Methylomagnum ishizawai: one gene and its partner. The protein of the gene in region 1 interacts with the protein of each later gene in a pairwise test. Links are inferred from orthologs where the notes say so. Each region holds a gene or a part of one and is shown in the gene's direction. Other genes may lie near its edges.

Region 1 (3,130 bases):
CGTTGAAAGGCTTGGCCCAGGCGCTGCCGCCCGGCCTCGCCGTGGCCGGTGCCACCGAACATCCCTCCGTCAGCGAACCCTTGCGCTTCCTGGAACAACTGGGCTGGCGGGTGGTAACCCTGCCAGTGGACCGCGCTGGACAGCCCGAGACCGATCATCTCGATACGCTGCCCCGCGATGGCTTCCGCTTCGCCACCCTGATGCTCGCCAACAACGAAACCGGCGTGATCCACAATATCGGCCCGCTGGCGGAGTGGGTGGCCGGACGCGGCGGCTTCCTGCATTGCGACGCGGTGCAGGCGGCGGGCAAGATTGCGCTGGACTTCAAGCGCGGCGGGGCGCATTCGCTCGCGCTGTCGGCACACAAGATTTATGGTCCCAAGGGCGTCGGTGCCTTGGTGGTGGACCGCTCGGTGCCGCTCGAACCCCTGCTGCACGGCGGCGGACAAGAGCGCGGCCAACGCGGCGGCACCGAAAACGTGGCGGCAATCGTCGGCTTCGGCCAGGCGGCGGAACTGGCGCTCACCGAACTGGAAGCGCGTAGCGCCCGGCTGCTGCAACTGCGCCAGCGTTTGGAAGCGGGCTTGCGGGAACTGCCCGGAATCAACATTTTTGCCGAGCGGGCCGAGCGCCTGCCCAATACCGTGCAATTCGCCATCGCAGGGTTCGACGGCGAAACCCTGGTGATGAACCTGGACCGCCAGGGCATCGCGGTCTCCAGCGGTTCGGCCTGCGCCAGCGGCGGCGGCGAGCCCAGCCCGGTCTTGACCGCCATGGGCGTTCCGGCGGATTTGGCCAAGGGGGCTATCCGGGCCAGCCTGGGCCAGGACAACACCGAAGCCGATATCGAGCGCTTCCTGGCCGCTTTGCGAACCCTGACCAGCACCCTACGCGGCTGAAACCTCGTGATAAACTGACGGAACCCCGTCTAAAGCACACAGCCCGACTCATTCCATCCCCACCCAGAGGATTCCCCACCATGTCCATCATACTCACCGAACCCGCCGCGACCCAGGTCTCCAAGCAATTGGCGAAACGCGGCACCGGGCTAGGGCTACGGCTGGGCGTGAAGCCCGCAGGCTGCACCGGCTTCGCCTATGTGGTCGATTACGCCGACGCCATCGAGGCCGACGATACGGTGTTCGAGCAGCACGGGGCCAAGGTCGTGGTCAAACAAGGCGACCTTGCCTACCTGGACGGCGTCGAAATCGATTTCCGCCGCGAAGGCATCAGCGAAGCCTTCAAATTCCACAACCCCAATATCAAGGCCACCTGCGGCTGTGGCGAAAGTTTCGCGGTCTGACGCGGCTTTTCTTACTTCCCGCACATAATTCCAGTAAAATCCGCGACTTTTACCCGCAACCCAAGAACCCAGGAGATTCCATGGCGGTCGAACGCACCATTTCCATCATCAAGCCCGACGCTGTTGCCAAGAACGTGATCGGCGCGATCTACAGCCGCTTCGAGCAGGCCGGCCTCCAGATCGTGGCGGCCAAGATGCTGCACCTCAGCCGCGAACAGGCCGAGGGCTTCTACGCCGTCCACCGCGAGCGCGGCTTCTTCAACGACCTAGTGGGCTTCATGATCTCCGGCCCGGTGATGGTCCAAGTCCTCGAAGGCGAGGACGCCATCCTCAAAAACCGCGAAATCATGGGTGCCACCAACCCCAAGGACGCCGCCCCCGGCACGATCCGCGCCGACTTCGCCGTCAGCATCGACGAGAACGCGGTGCACGGCTCCGACAGCCCGGAAACGGCGGCGCAGGAAATCGCTTACTTCTTCCAACCGAATGAACTCTGTCCCCGCACCCGTTGATTCCGGCGAAATCCCCGGAACCACCAACCTGCTCGGTCTCGACCGGAAGGCCATGGAGGCCTTCTGCGCCGGGATCGGCGAAAAGCCGTTCCGCGCTTCGCAGTTGCTGCAATGGATCCATCAGCGCGGCGTCGACGACTTCGCCTTGATGACCAATCTCAGCAAAGTATTCCGCGCCAAGCTGGCCGACACTTGCGAAATCCGCGCCCCCGAGATCGTCCTGGCACAGAAATCCGCCGACGGCACCTGCAAATGGGTGTTGCAAACCGACTCCCAAAACCGGGTCGAAACCGTGTTCATCCCGGAGGAAGGCCGCGGCACCTTGTGCGTGTCCTCGCAAGTCGGCTGCGCCCTGGAGTGCTCGTTCTGCTCCACGGCCAAGCAAGGCTTCAACCGGAATTTGAGCGTGGCCGAAATCATCGGCCAAGTGTGGACCGCCCAGCGCGAATTGGGCGAAGGCCGCATCACCAACGTGGTGCTGATGGGCATGGGCGAACCCTTGCTCAACTTCAACAACGTGGTGTCCGCCATCTCGTTGATGCTGGACGATTTCACCTATGGGCTATCGAAGCGGCGGGTGACGCTCAGCACCTCCGGCGTGGTGCCCGCGCTGGACCGGCTGGCCGAAGTCACCGATATCAGCCTCGCCGTATCCCTGCACGCGCCGCACGACGAACTGCGCGATGTGCTGGTGCCGATCAACCGCAAATATCCGATCCGGGAATTGCTGGCCGCCTGCAAGCGCTATATCGGCCAGGATGGCCGCCGCAAAGTGACTTTCGAATACGTCATGCTGGATGGCATCAACGACAGCCCGGCCCATGCCAAGGCGCTGGTGCGCCTGCTCAGCCATGTGCCCTCGAAGGTGAACCTGATCCCGTTCAATCCCTTCCCCGGCACCGACTACCGCTGTTCCACCCCGGAAAACCTCCGTAGGTTCAGCGAAATCCTGCAACAAGCCGGGCTGATCACCACCACCCGCAAGACCCGCGGCGACGATATCGACGCAGCCTGTGGCCAATTGGTGGGCAAGGTCAACGACCGCACCCGTAGGCAAATCCGCCTGCAACAGGCCGCCACCGCCGCGCCATGAACGTCCACCGCTCGACCGCCTGGGTTTTCGCAAGCTTGCTCGGAGCCTGTTCGTCGAGTCCAGAAACCATCCAAACCTTGCCGCAACCCGCGCCCGTCAAATACAGCCCGCAAGAGGCTTCCAAGATTTATGTCGAAAAAGGCGTGAAATACATGGAAGCGGGCAGCTACGAAATCGCCTTGCAGGATATGAAGCGGGCCATCGACTTGGACGACGACAACA
Region 2 (3,209 bases), 3.3 Mb from region 1 along the record:
CGGGAATCAATGGAGGCGGATGGGTTGGGAGGGCCGCGCCTTGAGTTCGCGCTGGACGACCTGCACGCCGACGCGGACATATTCGGCCAGTTCGGCGTAGGCGGTTTCATCGGTTTCGCTGTCGCCGGAACTGGCGGGATCGAGTTGGGTGATTTCGGCGAAATCGCGCAGGATTTCGGTACATTCGCCGGGCCAATCCGAGACGTTGGAGCCATAGCCCAGCCCCAGCAGAAAACCCCGGCACCATTCGCCCAGGGCGTCGGCGCGTTCTTCCAGGGTGCCGTCGTCGTCGTCCGGCAACAGCGGCGTGAAGGAAAAATCGAAGTCCTCCAACTGCCGCCGGGTTTCCTTGAATAATTGTTGCCACACGGACGAGGCCACGGGGTCCAGGGGTTCGGCGTCGGGGCCGAGGGTCAATTCCAGCCAACGGCTGGAGTCGGCCCCGCCATCCATGCACAAGAGGCCGGACAACAACCCATGGGCCTCGGCGGCGCTGCCGCACTCGGAATCCTCCGGGAGCGTATCCTCGATATCGGACCAGGTGATCTTAGCCATATTAAGCGGTGGGGTTGGGTTGAAGGGGTCGGTGGGCGGAAAGCGTCGTCCGGTCCCGCGCTGGCCGGGCTTCCGTCCGGGCATTATACGCCTCGCCTTCCCGGTCATGGGTGGGCCTGGCCGGTTTTCCAGCCCACCGATGGCCGCGGACTCGCCTTGTGGACGCTCAACCAATTCCTTTATCCTAAACGCCGCCCGCAGCCCTGCGAAACCGCCCACCCCCGCGCCTGAACCCGCCTCCCTGGAACCCGAAATCATGAGCGAACCCAATCCCCTGATCAAAGTGCAAATCCTCGGCAAGGAATATCCGATTTCCTGCCCGGAAGAAGAGCAGCACGACCTCTTGCTCGCCGCCCGCTACCTGGACGAGAAGATGCGCCAAATCCGTAATACCGGTCGGGTGATCGGCACCGAACGCATCGCGGTGATGGCGGCTTTGAACATCGCCCATGAATTGCTGCAAGCCCACCGCCGCAGCGTTCCGCAAGAGGCGCAGGGCGAATATCCCGAGCGCCCGGCCCGGGGCCGCGGCAACCGCCCCCCCGAATAAACCGGTGTTGCGGTCCCGGCCCAACTCCGCTAAATTGGACCCGCGTATTCCCTGCGGCGTACGAAGCCCACTGGGTTACTTCTTGAGCCTAATCCAAAACCCCGGGTCCATTAGAGTTCGCGATGTGCGCAAGTCCGCCCCGAGCGGAAAGCCTGATTCGGTACTTCTTGGTCCCACCTGAACCATTTGGTTCAAGGGCGAAAGTGAGTTACGGCGCAGGCGGGGAATACATTCCTTCCCTCGTCTGGCGGTTAGGAACCGGCGCTAGCCTCCGCATCCCAAGCTCCCAGCATTCTCCCGCATGATCCTCCCCCGAACCTTCCGCAGCCAAGCCCGCGCCCATCGCCGCGCCTTGAGTCCCGAAGCCGCGCTCCGCCATGGCGAAAGCCTCGCCCTGCAACCCGGTTTGCTCCACCTGCTCGAATCGGCCCGCACCATCGCGGCCTATCTCCCCAGCGATGGCGAAATCGATACCGGCCCCTTGATCGCCCTGCTCTGGGAACGGGGCAAGCACGTGTTCCTGCCCTTGCTCCGCTTCGCCCCGCACAAGCATCTCGCCTTCGGTCTTTACCGCCCGGACACCGCGCTGCTGCCGAACCAATACGGCATCCCCGAACCCGTCGGCACGCCCGTCCTGGATCATCCCGGCCAACTCGACTTGGCCCTGGTGCCGCTGGTGGCCTTCGACAGCCAAGGCCATCGCATCGGCATGGGCGGCGGTTTCTACGACCGCACTTTCGCCTATCTCAAGGCACCCGGCGCGGCCCCTGCCCCGCTGCTGGTCGGGCTGGCCCATGAATGCCAGCGATACCCGAACCTCCCCGCCGAACCTTGGGATGTGCCGCTGGATGGCGTGGCGACCGAACGGGCTTTCTATTCCTTCAATGACAAGGCAAACGCACCGTGAATTATTGGCTGATGAAATCCGAACCCGGCGAATTCGGCATCGACGACCTGGAACGCCGCCCCGGCCAGACCGAACCTTGGGACGGGGTCCGCAATTACCAAGCCCGCAATATGATGCGCGACCAGATGCAACCCGGCGACCGGGTGTTCTTCTACCATTCCAACTGCGAGCAACCCGGCATCGTCGGGCTGGCCGAAATCGCCAGGGCGGCCTATCCCGATCCCACCGCCTTCGATCCCGAGCATAAACACTACGATCCCAAAAGCCGCCCCGAGCAACCGGCTTGGCTGATGGTCGATGTGCGCTTCGTCCGCAAGCTCAAGCGCACCCTCACCCTGGCCGAACTGAAGGAGCGCCCGGAACTCGACGGACTGGCCCTGTTACGGCGGGGCAACCGGCTGTCGATCCTGCCGGTCAGCCCCGAACAATGGGATTTCATCCTGGCCTTGGAATAGCCCCGCCCCAAAGCACACACGGGCAAGCCAGCCGCGAAACAGTTTGTTAAAATGCCGCGCCCTCGAATGGTTTTGACCCCGAACCCCGCGATTCCCCAAACCCCATGCCCAATCAGCGTCCCGCCCCCGCGATGACTCCAACCGCGCCCATCCTGGAAGTCGCCGCCGGGGTGATCCACGACCGCGAGGGCCGCATCCTCATCGCCAAGCGCCCGGCCCATCTGCACCAGGGCGACTTATGGGAATTCCCCGGCGGCAAGCTGGAACCGGGCGAAACCGCCGCCGAAGCCCTCCGCCGCGAACTGCGCGAGGAACTCGATATCGACGCCGAAGCGGCGATGCCCCTCATCGACCTGCGCCACGACTATCCCGACCGGCGGGTCCGGCTCTCGGTCTGGCGGGTCGAGCGCTTCACCGGCACCCCCAAGGGCTTGCAGGGCCAGCCGATCCGCTGGGTCCGCCCGGACGAACTGCCCCATTTCGATTTCCCCGCCGCCAACCGGCCCATCATCACCGCCGCCCGCTTGCCCGACCATTACGCCATCCTGGACGGCGACGGCTTGGCGGGTTTGAAAACCCGGCTGGACCGGCTCGTTGCCACGGGCATAAGCATGATCCAACTGCGGGCCAAGGGTTTGGAGGCACGTGACTTCGCCGCGCTGGTCGATTACACCGTGCCGTTGTGCCGCCGCTCCGGGATTCGCCTGCTGTTGAACGCCGCCCCGGAACTGGCCCGGAACAG

What was found.
Region 2: the proteins of ndk (region 1) and B9N93_RS16315 interact in binary tests that used the Escherichia coli proteins (3 or more experiments, as listed by UniProt). The link is inferred for Methylomagnum ishizawai from one-to-one orthologs.

Annotation. Positions count from the first base shown.
Region 1 is NZ_FXAM01000001.1:316,624-319,753, reverse strand. Bases 211-3,099 are described here. They hold ndk (nucleoside-diphosphate kinase), read left to right. Parts: upstream 211-1,383; coding sequence 1,384-1,815; downstream 1,816-3,099. Other genes in these bases: pilW (type IV pilus biogenesis/stability protein PilW), read left to right, coding at 2,905-3,099; rlmN (dual-specificity RNA methyltransferase RlmN), read left to right, coding at 1,790-2,908; B9N93_RS01310 (HesB/IscA family protein), read left to right, coding at 980-1,303; B9N93_RS01315 (cysteine desulfurase family protein), read left to right, coding at 211-899. Also shown: more of B9N93_RS01315, read left to right, coding at 1-210; more of pilW, read left to right, coding at 3,100-3,130. UniProt on the Escherichia coli protein: Major role in the synthesis of nucleoside triphosphates other than ATP. The ATP gamma phosphate is transferred to the NDP beta phosphate via a ping-pong mechanism, using a phosphorylated active-site intermediate.
Region 2 is NZ_FXAM01000001.1:3,644,722-3,647,930, forward strand. Bases 242-3,209 are described here. They hold B9N93_RS16315 (5-formyltetrahydrofolate cyclo-ligase), read left to right. Parts: upstream 242-1,406; coding sequence 1,407-2,012; downstream 2,013-3,209. Other genes in these bases: B9N93_RS16300 (UPF0149 family protein), read right to left, coding at 242-555; B9N93_RS16305 (cell division protein ZapA), read left to right, coding at 812-1,105; B9N93_RS16320 (EVE domain-containing protein), read left to right, coding at 2,009-2,467; B9N93_RS16325 (Nudix family hydrolase), read left to right, coding at 2,572-3,209. Also shown: more of B9N93_RS16300, read right to left, coding at 7-241. UniProt on the Escherichia coli protein: Involved in the removal of 5-formyltetrahydrofolate.